4 regions of the Acetobacter sp. P5B1 genome follow, and region 4 is predicted to be linked to each of the others. Evidence: riboswitches for the same ligand, from Rfam matches in the RefSeq annotation. Region 4 holds a riboswitch; each other region holds the start of a gene.
The links. A riboswitch is a leader RNA that binds a small molecule or an ion and turns the genes downstream of it on or off. The one in region 4 is predicted to bind cobalamin.
Positions count from the first base shown of each region.

Region 1: linked by a shared signal. The riboswitch ahead of cobG (precorrin-3B synthase) and the one ahead of KP703_RS05230 (TonB-dependent siderophore receptor) in region 4 are both predicted to bind cobalamin.
Region 2: linked by a shared signal. The riboswitch ahead of KP703_RS10280 (TonB-dependent siderophore receptor) and the one ahead of KP703_RS05230 (TonB-dependent siderophore receptor) in region 4 are both predicted to bind cobalamin.
Region 3: linked by a shared signal. The riboswitch ahead of KP703_RS13705 (CbtB domain-containing protein) and the one ahead of KP703_RS05230 (TonB-dependent siderophore receptor) in region 4 are both predicted to bind cobalamin.

Region 1 covers NZ_JACRVS010000007.1:84,765-90,426, forward strand. Annotated here, with positions in the region: gene cobJ (precorrin-3B C(17)-methyltransferase) at 1-461, opposite strand, end outside; gene KP703_RS06195 (precorrin-2 C(20)-methyltransferase) at 458-1,183, opposite strand; gene KP703_RS06200 (precorrin-8X methylmutase) at 1,183-1,812, opposite strand; gene cobG (precorrin-3B synthase) at 1,815-3,047, opposite strand; cobalamin riboswitch at 3,174-3,419, opposite strand; gene KP703_RS06210 (aldo/keto reductase) at 3,541-4,596, shown strand; gene panC (pantoate--beta-alanine ligase) at 4,693-5,532, shown strand; gene KP703_RS06220 (RidA family protein) at 5,562-5,662, shown strand, end outside.
Region 2 covers NZ_JACRVS010000015.1:35,250-40,911, reverse strand. Annotated here, with positions in the region: gene KP703_RS10300 (DUF3500 domain-containing protein) at 1-438, shown strand, start outside; gene KP703_RS10295 (hypothetical protein) at 447-992, shown strand; gene KP703_RS10290 (PepSY domain-containing protein) at 1,021-2,463, opposite strand; gene KP703_RS10285 (hypothetical protein) at 2,460-2,879, opposite strand; cobalamin riboswitch at 2,920-3,132, opposite strand; cobalamin riboswitch at 3,234-3,444, shown strand; gene KP703_RS10280 (TonB-dependent siderophore receptor) at 3,690-5,662, shown strand, end outside.
Region 3 covers NZ_JACRVS010000033.1:3,272-8,933, reverse strand. Annotated here, with positions in the region: gene KP703_RS13725 (helix-turn-helix domain-containing protein) at 27-452, shown strand; gene KP703_RS13720 (hypothetical protein) at 442-651, opposite strand; gene KP703_RS13715 (glycosyltransferase family 39 protein) at 761-2,230, opposite strand; gene KP703_RS13710 (CbtA family protein) at 2,330-3,052, opposite strand; gene KP703_RS13705 (CbtB domain-containing protein) at 3,075-3,299, opposite strand; cobalamin riboswitch at 3,334-3,469, opposite strand; gene cobS (adenosylcobinamide-GDP ribazoletransferase) at 3,495-4,298, opposite strand; gene cobT (nicotinate-nucleotide--dimethylbenzimidazole phosphoribosyltransferase) at 4,295-5,374, opposite strand; gene add (adenosine deaminase) at 5,484-5,662, opposite strand, start outside.
Region 4 covers NZ_JACRVS010000006.1:10,155-15,816, reverse strand. Annotated here, with positions in the region: gene KP703_RS05240 (P-II family nitrogen regulator) at 102-440, shown strand; gene glnA (type I glutamate--ammonia ligase) at 539-1,984, shown strand; cobalamin riboswitch at 2,109-2,333, shown strand; gene KP703_RS05230 (TonB-dependent siderophore receptor) at 2,457-4,628, shown strand; gene KP703_RS05225 (L-dopachrome tautomerase-related protein) at 4,810-5,662, shown strand, end outside.

The DNA.
Region 1 (5,662 bases), on a different contig from region 4:
GCCAGAGACAGCCTGCGCAAAACAACAGACCAAGGCTTGAGGTTATCAGAAAGCGACATCACACAGAAATCGCCCCCCAGAGGCGCTCCCAGCCGTGCCGATGCAGCCAGAACCGCGCTGACACCGGGGACAACCGTAATCTCAAGCCCGCGCCATTCCTGCGGCCCATGGTCTACGGCCTCAAACACGGCGCTGGCCATGCCGAACACGCCTGCATCCCCACCGGACACGACAGCAACATGCCGCCCCTGCATGGCCATTTCCAACGCATGACGCGCCCGCTCAAGTTCCACCCGGTTATCCGAACTGTGCCGCACAACTGATGCAGGCGCCTCAACGCGCTCCACATACGGCCCATAGCCAACCAGATCCGTCGCCCGACTGAGCGCCTGATTAGCCTGTGGCGTGCGCTGTAGCACATTGCCCGGTCCCAGCCCGATAATGCTGACAGACCCCGTCATCGGACACCCTTTCTGCCAGGAACCAACGCCAGTGAAAAATAGGGCGCAGGCCCTTCCTGCTCTGCCAGAGGCAAACACCGCGCCTCTGGCTGTGTGCCGCGTTCCACATAAACAGCTTCTGGCAAACGCCCTGCCTGTGTCAGCGCCTTACGTAATTTTGGCATATTGCGGCCAATCTTCATCACCACAGCGGCATCGGCCTTTTCCAGCCAGTGCGCCAGATCCTCTTCCGGCATGGTGGCGGGCAGCACGCACAACACATCATCCCCATGCGTCATAGGCCGCGCCGCCTGTGACCAGCATCCGCTCATGGCGGAAATGCCCGGCACAACCTGCGTTGCAAACCGGCTGCGCAAGCGGTCAAACAGATACATAGCTGAGCCATACAGAAAGGGATCACCTTCGCAGAGCAGAGCCACATCCTTCCCCTGTTCCAGAACGGTGGCCAGATCCTGCGCGCAGCGGTCATAAAACGCGTTCATGTCCGTATGATATGCGGGATCTTTGACGGAAATCTCGGTTGTAAACGGATACGCCAGCCGGATTTCCTGCGTGGTTGGGGCAATATGCGCCTGTGCAATACGCCGGGCATGACCCTGCGTGTCATGCCGACAGAAATACGCCACCGCCGGTGCTGCTTGCAGGACTTTCACTGCCCGTAGCGTCATCAGGTCCGGGTCACCCGGCCCGACACCCACCACATGCAACGTGCCGTGCGCCATCACTCAACCTCACTTGCAAGTGCGTTCACGGCCGCCGCGGCCATGGCGCTGCCTCCCAGCCGCCCGTGCACAACCAGCCATGGAACATCGTGTCTTTTTGCAAGAGCGTCCTTGGATTCCGCAGCGCCCACAAAGCCGACTGGCAAACCGATAATAGCCGCAGGCTTCGGTGCACCGGCATCCAGAAGTTCCAGCAAGTGGAACAACGCCGTGGGGGCATTACCGATTGCTACCACGGCCCCGGCCAGTTTCTCCCCCCACAAATCCAGCGCGGCAGCGGAGCGCGTATTGCCAATCTCCTTAGCCAGTTCCGGTGTGCGGGTATCCCGCAGGGTACACACGACCTCATTCTCCGCAGGCAGACGGGCACGGGTAATACCATGCGCGACCATCTCGGAATCACAAAGAATAGCACAGGATTTTTTAAGGGATGCTCTTGCTGAAGAGACGAAATCCTCCGTCATCGCCACAGACTGCGCCACATCCACCATGCCGCATGCATGAATGATCCGGACGACGATTTGCGCCTGCTCAGGCGAAAAGCCGCGCAGGTCCGCTTCTGCCCGGATGGTGGCAAAGGAGCGTTTATAAATAGCGGCTCCATCCCGAATATAATCATAAGCCTGCATATTCAAACGTCTCCTTTAGGCAGAGCCTGCAAAAAAGCTCTTACATCTTCAGTTTTTGGCAGAATACAAATCGGCTCATCGCTGGCCGTGCCCTGCAGCACCATGCCATAGCCCTCACTCCCGGCAACCAGCGTGACCGTTGCGGCACCGGGATGCGCACAGCCCTTACGACAGCCCGATACATGCAGATCGGCTTTATCCGGCAGGAACGGCGCAAGGACCAGCGCATCGCGCCCCACATCTCCAGCAGCCTGCGCACATCCCGGCGCGCCAATGCAGGCATAAACGCGCAGGCGTGCATCATCAGGGTGCGTGATCATTCCAGAAATTTCAGGATTTTTTTTCAGACCGGCAAAAACAAGCCCAGACCATGCCGTCATCCGCAACACGCCATCTCCTTGCTGCGCAACGTGCGCACAGGCGCGAAGCGTTGTAGCCGTCAGACGCCCTAGCGGCGCTACGGCAGCATAAGCTGAGCCTGTCAGATGGCCTGCCCGCGCGGCAAGAAGGCTTCCGTTCTGCATTTCTGCCCCGGCGGCTGACACGCCCCTAAGTCCAATTTCTGCAAACAGCTGTTTCCCGATAGCTGGCTCGCGAAGAGGCCGCTGCGTTTCACCGCGTTTTACAAAAGCCTCCGCCAGAGCAAGGGCTATCTGCACGCCCTCATGCACGGTCTGCGGCTCTGAGCAGCTACTCCCACACACCACGCGCCAGCCAGCCTCTGAGGATGCCGTGCTTTCAACAGCCTGAAGCATAATATCGGCACGCAGAGATCCTGTCGGGAAAAATCCGCCGCCATCAACGCAAAAACCAAATTTATCAGGCAGGGCAGAAAGAGACGGATGGTCTATCAAGCCGCTCCGTAGAGCGTCAGCACACAGCATAGTCTCTGTCGCACAGGCAGGATCTATCCCCGCCAGAGGAGAAACCTGAAGAGCAAGGCGTCGCTCGGTTTCCGGGTCAGCCTGTCCCAGACCAGCCGCAATCATACGCTGCGGGAAAGCGTGCGCTGCTTCCAGACTAAAGCCGCGCAGTTGCACGTTGCCCCGGTTGGTCAGGCTGATCTGTCCATTGCCGTCCTGTTCCGCAACATCTGCCAGCAGATGGGCCTGCGCTGCTGTCATCCGGCCCAGAGGCGGACGCACGCGCACCAGCCAGCCGTCCGCCGCCTGCATGGGCGCAAACAGGCCGGGACACCATCCTTTGACCACAGGTGCAGAAAATGCGGCCGACATGAACACCCTTCAGGCAACACACCGCACAAAGCGGCATGGGGGTGCAGTTCCAAGGCCGCCCGGACAAGCCAGACGGTAGCGCGCATCGCAACGCGCCATCACGCACTGGACACCCCGCCAGGCATGACACTCCAGAAATCAGATGGCAGGTCTCCTGGCTGATGACACAAAACCACCGGTTTTCCGGGGGCTTCTCACTCGTTCCATACCTTCCCGGAGAGGTCTCCAGTGGTACAACACCCTGTGGCAGAGTGCTGGAACAAGCCTGATGTCACATACAGTTGCGGGGGCAGCGACGGCCAAGAAACAGCGGAGTTCTCACCGTACTTCCCTTTTCATCCCAAAGCGGGAACCATCGCGTCCTGTTAAGCAGGCTCTCCGGGAGATGTCAAAACACTGTGTACGCAGCCCTGCACTCTTGAAACAAAGGCCCTGAGCCGTCAGCTCTCAAGGGGCTCATACCTTACCCGCCACACGCACGGAGAACAGAATGATGCAGTATCGCCAGCTCGGTCGGTCCGGCCTGCGTATTTCCGCCTTTACCCTTGGCACCATGACATTCGGGGGCAAAGGCTCTTTTGCCAAAACCGGCAATACCGATACAGCGGGGGCCCGCCGCCTGATTGACCTGTGTCTGGATGCTGGCATCAACATGTTTGATACAGCAGACGTCTATTCCACCGGAGAGTCTGAAACCATTCTGGGAGAAGCCCTGAAAGGTCGCTCGCAGGAAACTCTGGTGACGACCAAAGCCCGCTTTCGCATGCAGGACGGTCCGAATGGGGAAGGCTCTTCCCGCCTGCATCTGATTGCCGCGTGTGAAGCCAGCCTGAAGCGTCTGGGCCGGGACCATATTGATCTGTACTATCTGCATGAATGGGACGGCCTTACCCCACTGGATGAAACGCTGGAAGCGCTGGATACCCTGACCCGTGCGGGCAAAATCCGCTATGCAGGCGTTTCCAATTTCTCCGCATGGCAGGTGATGAAAACGCTTTCCGTCGCTGAACGGAACCGGCTGATTGCCCCTGTCTCCCAGCAGATTTATTACTCCCTGCAGGCGCGGGATGCGGAGTATGAACTACTGCCCGCCGCTGTTGATCAGGGGCTTGGGGTGCAGGTCTGGAGTCCGCTGGCAGGTGGCCTGCTGTCCGGCAAGTATCGCCGTAACCAGCCCACCCCGCAGGGCCGCCAGCTTGAAGATTTTGGTGAACCGCCGGTGCATGACAAGGAAAAGCTGTTCGATATTGTCGAAGTGCTGATTGCTGTTGGCGAAGAGCATGGCGTATCCGCCGCCCAGATCGCTCTGGCATGGACCATGCACCGGCCGGCTATTACGTCCGTCATTATCGGCGCGCGCACGGAAGACCAGCTAAAAGACAACCTGAAAGCTGCCGAACTGGTGCTGTCGGAAGACCAGTTGAGCCGCCTCAATCAGGCCAGCCTGCCGCCCCTGCTTTATCCATACTGGCATCAGGCCAGCACTGCCGCCAGCCGGTTGAGCGCTGCGGACCGGGTGCTGCTGGAACCGTTCCTGAAAACACAGTAAGACGGGCGCAGGCCGGACAGCCGCCCTCCTCGGTTTTCTCGTGCATAAACCGTGCGGGCGGCTGTCCTTCCCTTTTATCGCAAACCGGGATGCGTCATGAAGCTTGTGAGAACCAGACACGAACTGGCCGAAATTGTCACGCAGTGGCACCATGAGGGTGAAACAATCGGGCTGGTGCCCACCATGGGGTCTTTGCACGAAGGCCATCTGACGCTGGTGCGCGCACTGGACGGCAAAGCCACCCGCCGGATTGTGACGATCTTCGTCAACCCGATCCAGTTCAACAACCCGGATGATTTCCAGCTTTACCCCCGCGGTCTGGAGGCCGACGAAGCGCTTCTGGCAGAAACCGGCGTGGTGGACGTTCTGTACGCCCCGGATGAAACGCAGATCTACCCGCCCGGCTTTTGCACCCGTATCAGCGTGTCCGGCCCTGACCGGATGCTGTGCGGCGGAGACCGGCCCGGCCATTTTGATGGCGTTGCAACAGTTGTCACCAAGCTGTTCATGCAAACCCGTGCCGACATCGCGGCTTTTGGGGAAAAAGATTTCCAGCAGCTCTGCATTATCCGTCGGGTGGTGACGGATCTCGACCTGCCTCTCACTATCCTGCCGGTTCCCACCGTGCGGGAAGCGGATCATCTGGCTTTATCCTCACGGAATAAACGCCTCACCCCGGCCCAGCGGGAACAAGCCAGCCATCTGCCGAAGGCTCTGATGGACTGCCTTGCGGCTCTGAAAGCTGGCCAGCCTGTTACCGCCGCTCTGGAACACTGCACACAGACCCTGAAAGATGCGGGTTTTACCGTGCACTATCTGGATCTGCGCTCTGAAAAATCACTTGGCACTGTTGAAAAGGCTGAGGTCGGTTCGCGACTTTTTGTCGCCGCCAGTCTGGGCGATGTCCGGCTGATTGATAACATGCCGGTGGTCTGAAACCATTTTGCACACACAGGGAAAACCCCATGACGATTACACGCCTTGACCCCGAAGAACGCCTGACAGGCGCAGTAATTTATAACGGACTGGTGCATCTGGCCGGCCAGGTCGCAGATGATGCCTCTGC
Region 2 (5,662 bases), on a different contig from region 4:
TTTGCCCTGCTGGACGCGCTGACGCCCGCCCAGCGCAAACAGGCCATTCTGCCGTATAAAGTGGAGGATCTGGTGATGGGGCCGGGGCATGATGGCGAAACCATTGTGCCGGAAGGGCTGAAAGGTTCGGCCATGACGGCGGCGCAGAAAACGCTGCTGCTGGATGTTATCAGTGAATGGGCAGGCATTATCAATCCGGTTTATGCCGCTCCGCGCCTGAAAGAAATTGAGAGCGATCTCAATGAAACATGGTTTGCATGGAGTGGCCCGACCACCCATGCGCCGGACCGTAACGGCTCCTCGTATTACCGTATTCAGGGGCCGCATCTGGTTATTGAGTTTTCTTCGCAGGGCGTAGGGGGTGACCCGACCCTGCATGTGCATACGGTCTATCGGGACCCGACGAACAGTTACGGCAGCCGGTTTACCGTCAAATGAGTGTGTGCATGACCTTACCCAAAGCAGTATTTATTGGCGGGCTGGTGTGTCTGGCCGGCGTTCATCCTGCTTCGGCGCACCGGCTGGATGAATATTTGCAGGCCACAACTGTAGATCTGGCGCGGGAGGGCGTGACGCTCCGCCTGCGCCTGACACCCGGCGTGGATGTGGCGGGGCGGGTGATCCCGCAGATTGACCGGAATAGGGATGGCGTGATTTCGGCGGCGGAACAGCAGGCCTATGCGGCCCAAACTGCTTATTCTCTGAGTGTTACGCTGAACGGAAAGCCGGTTGCCTTGCAGACAGTATCAGCCAGCTTCCCCACGCTCTCTGCCATAAAAGGCGGGGAGGGGGTGATTGCTCTCCAGTTTTCTGTGCCGCGCGTTTTGCAAAAAGGTGCTTATCATCTGGCCTATACCAATCACGGGGCCGGAGCAGATACGGTGTATCTGGTGAACTGCCTGCAACCGCAAGACCCGGGCATTCAGGTGCAGGGGCAAAAACGCTCAGCGGATCAGGCGTCTTATCAGCTTGATTTTGTTGTGACGCAGTAAGGGCTGTTTAAAAACTCTGTCAGGCTGGTCAGCCGGGCCTTTTCATCCGACTGAGGCGTATCAGTCTGAGGCGTCGGATACCGATAATGACGCCTGACAGAAACACGCACAGCACGCCACTCAGGAGCGGCAAGGCTATGCTCCAATGTGTGGGGGCGTCACGCAACCACGGCCAGAAATCGAGATCGTGAAACCCGTAAACCAGCCAGCGCGACTGGCGGGCTGGCTGATCCAGCATGGCCAGCGCCGCGCCGGATTGTGCATCCAGATAGATCAAGGTGCCGTCTGCGGCCTGCGCACGCCAGACGGGAAAATGCCGTTTATGCGTGGGGCGGCTGAAGTAATAGGCGTCTGCGCTGGTGAGGAGGGTCAGGCTCTCTGCTGTTTTAAGCAAGCCTGCAGGACGTAGAAACTGGACAAGTTGCCCTTTGGTGAGAGGGGCGGGGGCGAGTGTTTCGTGCAGCCTTTGAAAGCCAGATTTTTGCAGGGCTTGCAGGAAAACATGCCCGTCCAGCAAGGTGCTTTTCACGCCGGTCCAGCCGGTAGGGGCTGCGGTGTCAAGCCGGGAAAGCAGAGCCTGAATCTCTGCACCCGTCACGGTGCCGGTCACGCGCAACGGGTTCACCGCGTCCGGTTTGCTGTGGAACAGGCCGCCCGGTGACATGCTGAGCAGCCCGGTTGTTACCCAGAGCAGGGCCAGCACGCCAAACATCGTTCCACTGAGATGATGGACACAATGCCACCCCCGGTAAGGCGTAAAAGGGGACTTGCGCCGGAGCCGCAGAACGCCAATCCACAACCCGGTAACCGTCAGAAAAACGCCTGTGCCAGACAGAACAATCACGACCTGCTGCCAGAGAGAGGGATGTTTGCGCAGCACTGCCGGATAGAGCCAGTGTGGGATAGCGCCAACCCATGCCCATACGCGGGTCGTGCGGGTTGTAGCCTGCATGACCTCGCCTGTCAGAGAGGAGACGTAAACCTGCGTGTGGGGAACGTCCGGGAAGAGAAAACGATAAAATCCATGTTCCCGGCCATGAGTATCCAGAACCCACTGGTCGTCCGTGGTGAGGCCGTCAAACACTGGCTGACCTTGTGTGCCAGTCGTGCGGGCATAGCGTAGGGCGCTGGTGGCAGCATCTGCCGGGGGAATGCGGCCCGCAAGGCCTGTGCGCAGATCAAGCGCAAAAGGCGGCCCGTTTTCCGGGGTGAGCGTCAGAGCGGGTTCCTGCCCAACCATGCTGATCTGGAACGCCTGAAAGCGTTTATTCCTGTCGAGATCACGTAAATTCGGAAGGTGTGCAGGCCACTGGATTTCTGCCGGACCATGGGCAAGGGCACGGTCATCCGGCTGAGGCCATGTGTGCCAGAGCATGACAATGCCGGACGCGCACCAGCCTGCCATCAGCAGCCCCATGCCAAGCCCCAGCCATCTGTGCGTCAGATAAAGCGCTCTGCGGAGTGCCTTCATGCGGGGGCGTTATACAAAGCCATGGCGGCGGCCTGTGCGCCGCGTGCCCAATGCACGGCCACATAGGCCTGCACAATCTGCTGTGCGGCCTTGGGTGCCATATCCAGAGTGAACGAAGGCATGGCTTCGAGATACTCAGTGGCCGTTAGCAGAAGGGGGCGAAAAGCCTCTTCCAGCATGGCCCCGCGTTCCCGGTGTGTGGCGGGCAGGCGGGGTGTCAGTTTCAGGAAAAGCGCTTGGCCGTTGCGTGCAATAACGTCTTCCTGCTCCGGGGGTGGCAGCAAAGCCAGACGGGCGGCCTGCAGGGCATGGAAACGGGGCGGGCATGAGTGCAGCAGTCTGACAAAAGCCGGGTGGTAAGCCTCAGCCGTCCGATATGGGCGGGGCAAAGAGGAAAGGGGCGAGAACGGTCTCACTGTGTTTACTCCTGCCTTCCGGTACATCCCGCCCGGCGGCACGGTCCTGAACGACAACAGCAGGTCTCCTGGCTCGCGGATACGCATCTGAGCCTTACCTTCCCGGTTGTTCACCAGTGGCCTGCCGCGTGGCAGAAAAGGCCCAGACATACCGCCTACAGTTGCGGGAGCAGCGACCGACTGAGCCGTGCTTAACGGCCTACGGTCTTCCCTTTTAACCCGCTTGCGCGGGGCTGTTGACTGATGCGGGCAGAGTGTACGCAAACCCGGTTTTTCGCAACAGCAGGAATTAGGGGTCGTTTTTTATCATGCGTGTAGCCGCACTTTCGTTGACAAGCTTTTGCGGAGCATGTTTACGCTGCACCCAGCTATGGTGCCTTCAGGCTGTGTGTGCAGTCGGAGGGCTAAGAGGGAAATCGGTTCAAGCCGATGCTGCCCCCGCAACTGTAAGCTGAGAGGATTTGCGGCATCCATGCCACTCCCCGTGTGGGACATGGGGGGGAAGGCCGCTGCGAGATCCGAAGACCAGCGAGCCAGGAGACCTGCCATTGCCCGAAAGTCACGGACGGAGCTGCCATACGGGGTGATGTGGCGGCGAGGCACGGTTTGCTCAGTGCTTCCACCGCGGTGACGTTTTTTGGAGCGAACCCCGTGCGTCCACTCTCTTACGCCCTCAGTCTCCTGCTGGGCCTGAATTCCGTTTCCATCGTCTATGCGGCAACACCCGAGGGATCGGGAAATCCTGATGCCAGACCTTTGAAAAAAAACAGAGGTCCTCAGCAWAAAAAGCAGGAAMCCCCTGTGCCCGCCATGACGGCGGCAGGCGCGGAATATATTACCGCTTACGGCAAGACAGCGCCGCTTCAGGCCGTGCCAGCCGTCGGTGGCAAACTGGGGCTTTCCATCCAGCACACACCGGGCACCATTAATGTCGTGTCCCATGATCTGATGATGCAGCGTGGCTATGCGCAGGCCGAGGCGGCAGCAGACAGCGCCCCCGGTGTTTCGTCCGGTGGGTCTCCGGGTAGCCCGGCGCAGCTGATGATGCGCGGTTTTACCGGGAACCAGATCTTGGTGCTGCATGACGGCCAGTATTTTGGCCCCACCACCATGATCAACCGGCCCCAGAACAGCTTCAATCTGGAAAGTGTGCAGGTGCTCAAAGGCCCGTCCTCCGTGTTGTATGGGCAGGGGGCTGTGGGTGGCACGGTGGACATGCGTACCCGAAACCCGACCTTTGATGGCCCCCACGCCAATGCGCTTATCTCCTATGGCAGTTTCAATACATGGAATGCGGGCATAGGTGGCTCTGTGCCCATTACGCAAACGCTGGCATTGCGTACGGACTTCAGCCGCACGTCTTCTGACGGGTTTGTAAAAGGGGCTGATCCGCACTCGGATGATTTCACGACAACCCTGCTCTGGAAGCCGACATCCAAATTCACTGCCCGGCTGAGCATGGATTATCTGACAGACCGGCTTTCTACCTATTACGGTACACCGCTGGTGGATCTTTCCCAGACGGGCGGGCGTGTGGGCGGTCTGCTGAGTTCCAGTAAGGGGCTGGGCATTACCCGTGCATCCCTCTGGCGGTATTATAACGTGCGGGATGGTAAGGCCGGGTCCGTCAACGCCACGCCCACTTTGCATCTGGACTGGCGGGTGAACAGCCATGTTCTGTTTCATAACAGCAGCTACTTCATTTATTCCAAACGGCGCTGGAATAATGCGGAAAGCCTGACCTACCTCAACAGCCCCGGCAGCACGGACGCCGCAGGCAATGCCATTGCGCCGGGGCGTATCGGGCGAGACCGGTTTTATGTGTATCAAAACCAGCATCAGGTTGGGGATACGCTGCACGCGCAGTTTGATTTTTCCGTCTTCGGTATGAAGAACCGTTTTGTGCTGGGTGGGGATGCCTATTATCTGCGCTTTATCCGCAACCGTGGTTTTCCTTCGGCGGATTATGCGGACAGTGTGTCTCTGGCCAGCCCGGAATCCACGCAGCTTGGGTCTTTTGCGGGGGAATATCCCTTCATGAAATCTCCCACCACGATGGTGCAGGCAGGGCTGTTTTTGGAAGATGTTCTGACCATTCGCGATAATCTGCGGCTGGTGGGCGGTTTCCGGTATGACTGGCTTTCGCTCGACCGGCAGAACTACACGCAGGCCGGGCAGTTTAACGCGGCTACAAGTTTCAAAGGCCATTATAACCCGGATAATTTCCGCATCGGGCCAGTGTTCGATATTACGAAAAACATCAGCGTATATGGGGTTTATACGACAGGGGAAGATCCGCCGGGCTCCAACCTGTTTCTGGTTAACCGGGGGCAGTTCACCCGCCTCAGCCACTCCCGGCAGGGCGAAATTGGCGTAAAAGCTAGCCTGTGGGACGGACGCTTCACCACCACGCTGGCGCTGTATGACATCAGGCGGACCCGCATGCTGGTTTCTACCGGGCCGGATACGGTAGCGACCGCCGGTGTGCAGAAATCGCGTGGGGTGGAATGGCAGGGTGATTTGTCCCTCAACCGGCACTGGAGCCTGTCCGGCAACGTGGCCTACACCTATTCCCGCTACGGGTCATTTCATCCCAGCGCCTCGGTCGATGCATCGGGCAATCAGGTGCCAGATGTGCCTGCTGTTACGGCTAATCTGTGGGCTATCTGGTCCCGTGTGGGGGATCTGCCGCTCGATCTGGGGGCGGGGATGCGCTACGTGTCGGCTCGCAAAGGGGACTATGCGAATACGCTGTCTCTGAAGGATTATGCGCTGGTCAATGT
Region 3 (5,662 bases), on a different contig from region 4:
CCTGGTTACCAAAAGGTGCCCACACCATGCCTTCTTCGCTACCGTCGGTTTATCGTCAGGCCCCGTTTGTGGAAGATTGCGCGCCGCGCCGCGTGCTGCGTCTGTTCAGCGGAAAATGGACCACCATGATCCTGCATACGCTGCATCTGCTGGGGGACGCATCACGACCGGGCAAACTCCAGCGGAGTGTGCCGGGCCTGTCCAAAAAAATGATGACCCAGACGTTGCGTGAGCTGGAACAGTCCGGCCTCGTCAGCCGCCATGTTCAGCAGATCATGCCGCCCAGCGTGGAGTATCGCCTGACACCCGCAGGCCTGATTTTTATTGAACCAATAGAAATGCTCTACGCATGGGCCATTGACCACGCTGCGGAGCTGGACGCTCTGACCGCAAAGCAGGCATCAGGCGCACGCCCTGCGGAGCATGCGCCCGAGCAGAGCGTTACTTTTTAGAGGTTTTGAACCGGTAAAGCGCCAGAACCATCAGCACCTGCATACCCGCCACGGCCCCATCCAGCAGCCCTTTATCAAGGTCGCTTATGGGCAGGTTTGCCACATACAGTATCGCCAGAGGCATGAACATGATGGGAAACAGCAGCATGTTCTGGAAAGACGACTTTTTCACAGCCTTTGCTTTGTACCGTGCAGGCATTGTCCAATCCCTTTTCTGCAAACGACTCACTCACAAATCGCAATGAAAACGCTCGCACACCCTGCCGCCCGGCGCAAGACTCTTCGTGCTGGGGCACGTCTGACAGGGGTCACGGAGCGCGCTGATACACCACAACCGCAGTTTGCGGACCCTGATGGCGGTAAACTTCCCGGTAATCCTGTGTCAGCGTCTGGAACAGGTGGGCGCGGATGCTCAGGTTTTCACCCGCCCAGGCCGGGGCCTGCGTCACAACATAGCGGGGCTTTTGTGCCAGAACATGGTCCAGTTCCGCAGAGGGGTTCATCCCGGTCGAGTGGATTTCCGCCTGCTCATTGAAATGGCCGGGGAAGGGGTGGTTTGTCAGGCCGCACCAGTGTGAGGTGTCATACAAAATGGGCGGCCCTTCATACACAAACAGGCAGCCTTTAGGGTCCGGCATAACAGCCAGATAGGCCTGATAGGTCCGCATATTGCCATTCTCAAGACGGTGCTTGTGCAGACGCTTCTGCGCGGTGACGGTCTGCACAGCCAGCACAAGCACCAGCCAGAACCGGCCCGCTTTCCGGTTCCACAAAGGGCTGCTGATGACGGCAAGTGGTGCAAAAAGTGGCAGCGCATAATGGAAATACCAGCCGCCAAATACCCCCACACCGCAGCAGGCGGCCACCGCCCACAAGCTGAGAAACTGTCGCTGGGCCTGCCCCGGCGCATGGCGGAACAACCAGACCGCAACAGCGCCCCCGGCAAGCAGCGGGGCAATGGCTTTGAGCAGTCTTATTCTCAGAGCGGCCGTTTCGGCTGGCGGCATCGCGGCACGCAGAAAAATGGAATCCACATTGGCAAAAAACCAGTCATGCGCATGGCCGATGACGGCGTAAAACAGGAAAACTGCCGCCGTGGGCAGGACTGCCGGGAGCACCCAAAGGGCGGCATCCGCACACAGGCCGCGCCGTGTCTGCCCATGGCGCGCCGCATACCAGAGCAGGTAAAGCCCCAGAAAACAGCCTTCAAACACCGTGGTGTATTTGATCTGCATGGACAGGCCAAACAGCCCCATGGCCAGCATGCCGACCCGGCGCACCTGCCGGGGGCCATCTGGTGCCAGTACCACTTTGAACAGAACCAGCGCCATGGCGGCCGCCACAAGCAGCGTATAGAAAACCGGCGTCTGCCCGCCTTCACCCCCGCACAGGGTGAGGCCGGTACAATACAGCATGGCCGCCACCACTGCGCCGCCGCGCGATGTCAGGGTGCGGGCCATTTTGTAGAGCAAAAGGCTGGTGCCCCACACCGCCAGTGCCGCACCTATTTGATAGGCCAGCACACGATACGGCCCAAAAAGATGAAAACCCGCGTAAAGCACAAATAAAAGCGCAGGCTTTCTGTCCCAGAAGGCGAGATAGGGCAGATCCCCGTGTAAAATCCGACCTCCGCCAAAGAGGTAGAATTCTTCATCAATATTAAGGAGAGGATTTCCGAATGTCTGAAAACGCGAGGCAACCGTAAAGAGCAGAAGCAGGACGGCAGGCATAAAACGGTGGTGGAAAAGCGTTTTAAAAAAGGGAGCGCGCAGAGACATAGAGATCCGAAGGGGCTTTTGCCTGAATGGTTTTCCAGCCCGCCGGGCCAGCAGAAGGAAACATACAAGGTTTCTTTGCTGGCCTCTGTAAAATGAAATTTAAAATTTCTGAGCGCGGCCTATCAGCACGGGTGTGGCAAGGGCACCAAAAATCAGCCCCATGCTACCCCAGAGCACAGCCTGCATGCCAAGCGCAGACTCCCGAAAGCGCCAGAGCACCACAGCGGGAAATCCGTCCGGCACCTCATTCACATCCGGCAGACCAAACTGCACAAGGGCGACCAGCAGGACAAACACTGCCCCACCACACAGCCACCCGGTCCACGCATCCCGCATCTGCGCAACCTTCTGGCCAATCAGACAGGCAATGGCGGCTACGCAAATGGACAGCGCAATCATCACAAAATAGGTTTCCGTGCGCAGTGCCAGCGTAGCGGGGTTGCCCACAGCGGGTGGGTTAGGCGGATATTTCAGGTCCGGCACCAGCACCACGGTCACAAACCCCGCCACGGCCAGCAAAAGCGCCAGCACGCGAGGGGACTGGAAAGACAGCCGCCCATAGGCAAAGGAAAACACCAGCGCAAACAACCCGCCAAAGCCCGCGCCATACAGCACCGTGGCTGTGGCCAGACCGTAACTGGCCTGCACAGAGCGGCTGATCATCTCGTGTTCGGGTGCCGCGCCTTCAGCCGCACTGCGGGCGGCTTCAAACGCAATGGCCAGCGCCACCTGTGGTTCGCCAAAAAAACGGGCAAACACAAAGGCGAGCGCCGCCGCAAGGCACCCGGCAATCATGCCGCGTGCCAGCAAACGTCCAGCAATCATCAGGAAAAATCCCTGCTCTTTAGTGGCAGGGGAAGCCCAGCAGATGGCGGCCATCATGCACAAACTCATGCACTTCATGGCCGGAAATCAGGGAGACAGCACCCTGTTCCGCGCCCACAAAATACAGCATCAGTACAGACAGCAGCAGGCCAAACACCGCCCAGGGCAGCAGAGCGCCAACGGGAATGGCAACAGGTGCGGGCGCCGCAATGGCCCGTGCGCGGGAGGAAGAGGGGTGCATCATCAAACAGGCTCCGCTGGTAAAAACGCGTTCCGCGGTGGAAAAAACGACGCTGAGGGTCTGACTTCCCGCTCTAAAAAAGCGGATTACAGTGGCGCGACCGTGCCGGACTCTCACCAGCTTCCTCAGATCAGCCTGTAGTCTGAACGGCCCCTCCGCCCCTGTCAATTCATACAAAAGCAGGTGGGACCTCTGGAGTCAGAACAGCGCGGTGAAACCCGCCAGCACCAGACACTCGGTGAACACCGCAGCCGCCCCCAGCACATCGCCCGTATAACCGCCCAGCAACCGCCGCGCGGCCATGCCCACCAGCCCACAGGCCGCAAGGGCTATCGCCACAGCGGAGAGGCTTACCAGCACCGTCATCTCTCCCGCCAACGCCACAACGCTCACCCCCCCCAGAGCCAGCCCGATCCAGAGCGGCCCACGCGGCAGGGGGTTGAGCGAGCGGGCCAGACCATCAGGCCGGGCAGGGGGCAGGCAGGCGGGTAACACCAGCAGCACCGCCCGCGCCAGACACGCGGAGACGGCCAGCGCCAGCACAGCCACCCCAGCGGGAAGCGCTGCCACAGCCGAGGCCCGCACTAACAGACTCAGGCACAGCGCCATGACGCCGTAACTGCCAATCCGGCTGTCCCGCATAATTTCCAGCCGACGCTCCCGCGTGGCCCCGCCACAGCCGTCGGCCATGTCGGCCAGTCCGTCTTCATGCAGGCCGCCGGTCAGCACACACTGGAACGCCAGCGCAAGCCCCGCCGCCGGCAACGCCGCCACATGGCTCAGCCGCAGCAGCCAGAAGACTGCCCCGACGACCGCCCCAATCGCCGCGCCAATCAGCGGCCAGCACCAGATGGAACGGCCCATCGGCCACAGCGCCGTGCTGGCGCGTTGCGCGGGGGAGAGCAGCCAGCCCACGGGCAGGCGCGTCAGTAAACTCAGCCCGCAGGCCAGATCCAGCCGCAGCCGCGCACCAAAGGACTCAGCCGGGGCGGGGGTGTTCATGTGCGGCCCGAAACCGCAGCCTGCGCAAACGTCGCCATGCCATTATGGCAGGCCACCGCTGCCCGCAGCAGAGGCACCGCGAGTGCTGCGCCCGACGCTTCCCCCAGCCGCAAACCAAGGTCCAGCAACGGCACCAGCTCCAGCTTTTCCGCCAGCCGCGCATGGCCCGCTTCCGCAGAACAATGGGAGAGGCGCGTATGGTCCAGCCCGCCTGCTGCCAGCCGCGCCAGTGGAGCGACTGCCGCCGTGCAAACAAATCCATCCAGCAGCACCGGAATGCCGTAATGCCGCGCCGCCAGCGTCGCCCCCAGCAAGGCCGCGAGTTCATACCCGCCCAGTCTGCGGGCTATTTCCAGCGGGTCAAATACGGCCACGGCCTCAGCGGCACCCTGTGCCGCCGTCATTTCCGCCTTATGATGCGCCAGAGCGGCATCAATCACCCGCGCCTTGTGCGCCACCCCCGGAGCATCCAGCCCCGTGCCACGCCCGGCCCAGTCTGCCCCGGCACCTCCAAACAGCGCCGCCGCCAGTGCTGAAGCCGCTGTGGTGTTGCCAATGCCCATTTCCCCCAGACACAGCAGGTCACAGTCACGCGGCACGGCGTCATACCCCGTCCGTACAGCCTCCAGAAACGCGGCTTCTGTCATGGCCGGAGCCGTGGTGAAATCTGCCGTGGAGGCCAGCCCCAGCACCGGCACCACCCGCAACCGGGCGTCTGCCACGCGGGCAAGCTGATTGATAGCCGCCCCGCCGCTTTCAAAATTCTGGACCATCTGGGCCGTCACATCCTGCGGCCAGGGCGAAACCCCTTGCCGCACCACGCCATGATTGCCCGCAAAAATCAGGATCTGCACCTGCTCAAGCTGAGGCCGCGCCCGCTTCTGCCAGCCGCCGAGCCAGCGCGTCAGCTCTTCCAACCGCCCCAGACTGCCGGCTGGTTTGGTCAGCTCGGCCTCGCGGTCGGCAATCTGCCGCTGCGCCGCAGCATCGACCCCCGGCAACGCCGTACAGGCAGCCCGCAGGGCAGAGAGGGAGTCAATCGACCGTTTCGGATCGTGGAGTATGCTCGTTTTCATGGGCCGCATGGATACAATCTAAAGACCCGACATCATAACCCTGTTTTTCGAACGCTCCATCCAGCATGGGGTATGGAAACGAGCGGGAGACCTCTTTCCTTCCCGCTCTTCAGGCCTTCATGACACCGAGAGACTGAATTTCGGCCTCAAACTCTGTCTTCATGGCCGCTTTTTCCGCGTCCGAAAGCCACGAGGCCTCAACCGTCCGCAGAGACATCGCCGCGACCTCTTCCACACTCAGGGACAGACTACGCGCCATCGTCACGTACGTCGTGCCAATATCCGTCC
Region 4 (5,662 bases):
TTGGGGCTGTTCGCCCTGAGCCTTCATGCCTTATGGGCAGGTTACGCGCAGGAAGGACCCCCTCTTGTTCAGTGCAGCACCAGATATATTGATGACGTGACATGAGAAAGATCGAGGCCATAATCAAGCCGTTCAAGCTGGACGAGGTGAAGGAAGCCCTTCACGAACTCGGCCTGCAAGGCATTACCGTGATCGAAGCCAAGGGTTTCGGCCGGCAGAAAGGGCACACGGAACTCTATCGTGGCGCGGAATATATTGTCGATTTTCTGCCCAAGATGAAAATTGAGGTTGTCTGTCCCGCCAATCTGGTGGAACGCGCCGTGGAGGCTATCTCGGCCGCAGCGCGCACCGGACGAATCGGCGACGGCAAAATCTTTATTCTCCCGGTGGAAGACGTGGTGCGAATCCGCACGGGGGAACGAGGGGAAGATGCTATCTGAGGCAGCCCGGCCCGGGGCGCCCCGAGAGCGGACGCGAGTTTTATAATCCTAGACGTGCCGCAAGAGTGTGGTGCGCAACAGGTTGTAGGTGAAGACATATGGTGAAGAAAACGACCACTGCGGGTGACAGCAAAGCCGCAGCGATTGCTAAGGTTTTTGACCTGATCCAGGAAAACTCGGTCGAGTTTGTCGATCTGCGTTTCACGGATCCGCGCGGCAAGTGGCACCACACCACGCAGTATGTCACCACGATTGAAGAAGACACCTTTACCGAGGGCTTCATGTTCGATGGTTCCTCCATTGCCGGATGGAAAGCCATTAACGAAAGTGACATGGTTCTGCTGCCGGACCCGGAAACAGCCGTGATGGACCCGTTTACGGCCCGCCCGCAGCTGATCCTGTTCTGTGACATCATCGAGCCGTCCACAGGTCAGCCCTATAACCGTGACCCGCGCTCCACCGCCAAGCTGGCTGAGCAGTATCTGAAGTCCTCCGGTCTGGGCGACACCGCCTTCTTTGGCCCGGAAGCTGAATTCTTCATTTTCGACAACGTGCGCTTTGGCACGGGCCCGAACTTCGGCAAATATCAGCTCGACAGCATCGAAGGACCCGGCGCGTCCCTGAAGGACTACCCGGAAGGCAACATGGGCCATCGTCCGGGTGTGAAGGGTGGCTACTTCCCCGTACCGCCGGTGGACAGCGAGAACGACCTGCGCGCCGAAATGCTCGCCACCATGGGTGAGATGGGTCTGCCGATTGAAAAGCAGCACCACGAAGTCGCACAGTCTCAGCATGAGCTGGGCACCAAGTTCGACACGCTGGTTCGCTCTGCCGACTTCATGCAGATCTACAAATACTGCGTGCACAACGTGGCCCATTCCTACGGTAAGACCGCCACGTTCATGCCGAAGCCGATCTATGGCGATAACGGCTCTGGCATGCATGTTCACCAGTCCATCTGGAAAGACGGCAAACCGACGTTTGCAGGCAATGGCTATGCGGACCTGTCCGACACCGCCCTGTATTACATCGGTGGCATCATCAAGCATGCCAAGGCGCTGAACGCCTTCACCAACCCGTCCACCAACTCCTACAAGCGTCTGATCCCGGGCTTTGAAGCTCCGGTGCTGCTGGCTTACTCTGCGCGCAACCGCTCTGCGTCCTGCCGTATTCCGTATGCCACCAACCCGAAAGCCAAGCGCGTTGAAGTCCGCTTCCCGGACCCGACGGCCAACCCGTACCTGGCGTTCTCCGCCATGCTGATGGCCGGTATCGACGGCATCAAGAACAAGATCCACCCGGGCGATGCCATGGACAAGGATCTGTATGACCTGCCGCCGGAAGAACTGAAGCAGATCCCGACGGTTGCCGGCTCCCTGCGTGAAGCGCTGGAAGCTCTGGCTGCTGACCATGAGTTCCTGCTGGCTGGTGGTGTGTTCACCAAAGACCAGATCGAAAGCTACCTGACGGTGAAGTGGGAAGACGTGTATCGCTTTGAACACACCCCGCACCCGGTTGAGTTCGAAATGTACTACTCCGTCTGATCCCTCTCCTTTAGAGGTTCAGTCGATCAGGAACGCGGCCTTCTTCGGAGGGCCGCGTTTTTTTTGTGCCTGCGCCCGGGCTGCACTGTGCCTTTTGGGTGATTGACTCGGCGGGGTGAGGCGATAAGACAACGCCTGTGATGGTTTCCCCCACACAAGGGAATGAAAAGGGAACCGGGTGCAGGCCTTGCTGGCCTTAGTCCCGGGCTGTCCCCGCAACTGTAAGCGGTATGGCTGAGTAGTCCGGACGCAAGGCGTTCGGCCCACTGGAGATGGTGTTTCTCCGGGAAGGGATTGCTCAGCTGCGACGCCGCAAGCCAGGAGACCTGCCATCCAGCAAGTGGTTGCGACCAGGAAACGTCAGTCGGGGTGTGTTGGCGTGCGTAACTGAGTTCTGCCCCGGCTACTTGCCGTATGGGGCAGGCCGGAGACGCTGTCCTGTGGCAACGGCTGACCACAGGATACGAGTATTATGACCTTCCTTCGTTGCGTGCTGACAACCTCCACCATTCTGGCTGTGGCTGGCTATGGCGGGGTAGCGCAGGCTGCTGCCCTTTCTGACGCACAGACGCCCTCAGGCAAATCTCAGGCCCATAAAGCCGCCTCTTCCGGCAAGATCCTGAAAGGTCGGGCCGGAGCGGCGGCTCAGCAGCCGGTCGGCACAGCACCGGCGGGGCGTACACTTGTTTCGCTCAGCCCGTCTCAGGGATTGCCAGAGGTTGTCACGGTCAGTGCGTTGCGCAGGCCAGTGCGGGCGGATGATGTGGGCTCCAGCGTCACCGTGGTCACGGATGAGCAGATTGCCACCCAGCAGCGGCGCACGCTGCCCGATATTCTGGCGCGTCAGCCGGGGCTGAATGTGGTGCGGTCTGGCGGCTTTGGCGGCACAACGTCCATTTTCATGCGCGGTTCAAACGCCAATGACGTGAAGGTGCGGATCGATGGCATGGACATCAATGATGGCAGCTCCGCCGATAATGCGTTTGATGCCGGGCAGTTTGTAACGGACGGTATTGGCTCCATTGAAATCCTGCGCGGCCCACAGAGCGGCCTGTATGGCGCAGATGCCATGGCCGGGGTGATTGATATCAACACCAAACAGGGTGAAGGGCGCTTCAAACCGTTTGTGCGGATTGAGGGTGGATCTTACGGTACCTTCAATCAGGCGTTTGGCGCGTCCGGCAGCAGCGGGCGGTTCCATTATAATGTCGTGTTGTCCCATTACCGCACCGACGGTTTTCATGAAATCCCGCGTTATATTGATCGGTATAATGAGGCCAATCGTGCCCAGCGCCGCGCGGGCGACCGGAATGATAACCGCAGCGCAAACGTCAAACTCGGTTATGATGTCACGCATAATTTTGATCTCGGTCTGACGGCGCGCCTGATACAGGCCAATTATCATACCTTCACATCGTATGATGACGTGTTCACACCGTATAACGGTGACCAGCTGATCCGGGACCAGAATACGCAGAATGAGGCTGTTGTGCGCGGCACAGCGCATCTGTCATCGTTTGGCGGAATGTTCGATCAGGTTTTGGGGCTTGGTTACATGACCAACCGCCGCCGCTACATGCAGGACGGGTCTTATGCAGATGGTGAGCCCGCCATGACGGACCCGTACTATTACCGTTCAACCAGACTCAAGGTGGACTGGCACGGCACGGTGGACCTGCGCAAATACGGGACTCTTCTTGTGGGTGCCGAGCATTTTCATGACACGATTGATGTCTCGACCAGTGACCCGACCGAACCCATGCACACCACAGCAGGCATGGATACCACAGCGGGTTATGGGCAGTATGAAGGCAACTGGAACCGCATTCTCTACGGCGCGGCCAATGTGCGGTATGATTCCAATTCCCGCTACGGCAACCATGTCACCTGGCGTGTGGCTCCGGCCATTCATGTGCCGAACACTGGCACTATTATCAAAGCCAGTGCCGGGTCAGGCTTCCATGCGCCGTCGCTGTATCAGCTGTTTGTCAATCAGCGTGGGGCAGGCTGGGGGGAAGAGGGCAACCCTAACCTGAAAGCCGAAACCATGATTGGCTACGATGTGGGCGTGGAGCAGAAACTGCTGCATGACAAACTGCATTTTGGCGCCACATGGTATGACAACAAGGTGCGGAATCTCATCCAGTCTTCATCCTACGTGTTGCCAGTGGCAGGGAGCGCGTGGGGGGATTACATCTATTCCTACGGCAATGTTGGCCATGCGCGGATGTATGGTGTGGAAGCGTTCCTGGACTGGAAAGCACTGGATACGCTCAGTTTTGCGCTGAACTATACCTGGACCCACGCGCGGGATACGGAAAATAATGCGCCGTTGCAGCGTCGCCCGCAGCATAAGTTCAATTTCAACACCACATGGTCCCCGGTGAAGGACTTCACGCTGTCCGGCAATATTCTCTACACCAGCGGCTGGCGGGATTACCCGTTGGTGGGTGAAAATTATTGCAGCACCTGTGGCAAGGGGCATGGATATTTCACGATTGATCTGACCGCGCATTACAAAATCAATCGCTATATCTCGGTTTTTGCGCGGGCGGATAATCTGCTTAACCGGCAGTATGAAGACCCGATTGGCTACCTACAGCCCGGTCGCGCCGGATATGGTGGCTTTACGCTGAATTACTGATCCCGCACGGGGCGCATGCCAGAAGGCAAATGGCCTTTTTTACGCCATGCGTTAGAGTGACAAGACAGTTTGAGACGTATTTCAGAAAGGTTTTTCCCGTATGGTCACGCAACGCCCCGAAACACAGTACACACAGCGCCAGCCGGTGCGTCGCACGCTTAAGGCACTGGTGCGGTCTGGCATGCTGATGGGCCTGCTCTGCGCATCCGTGTCCGGCACGGCGCTGGCGGAAGACAGCACGGTGCATAACTGGACCACCAGCGGGAATGTGACGGTGGCGGATCGCTTCCCGGATGTGCAGGCGTCCGGCATTGCGCGGCTGCCGGACGGGCGGATTGTGCTGTCTCTCCCCACCAGCGCCCAGCGACATAAAGGCCCGGTGCTGGTTACGTGGACGCAGGGGCAACTGACGCCGTTTCCCAGCAAAGCCGCGCAGAGCAAGATGATTTCTCCGCTGGGTATGACGGTGGACGCCAACGGCCAGCTCTGGCTGCTGGATGAAGGCGTGCGTGCTGGCAGCAAGGCCAAAGCCAAACCGGCCCTGCTGCATATTGACCCGAAGACGAACAGGATTGTCCGTCGTTATGCGTTTGGCACACCTGCTGTGCGGCCAGACAGCCATGTGAATGATGTGCGGGTTGACCTCACACATGGCAGCGCAGGCACGGCATTTGTTAGCGATACGTCCCAGACCACGCACCCCGCTCTGCTGGTGGTGGATCTGGCCAGTGGCAAGGTGCGGCGTATTCTGGAAGAAACCGTGTCCGTAAGCCCGGTGCCGGGTTTTGTGATGGAAGCGGACGGTCGCCTTGGCCGGTATGATGCCGAGCATCCCACCGTGCCGCAGGGCGGGGTGGATGGTGTGGCCCTGAGTGCGGATTCCACGCGCCTTTACTGGTCTCCGCTGTCTTCCCGCCGCCTCTACAGCGCGCCGACAGCTGTGCTGGCAGACCCCAACGCCACGGAAGCCACGCTGGAAGCTGCCGTGAAGGACGAAGGGGAAGTCGGGATTATGGACGGCATGATGACCGCCC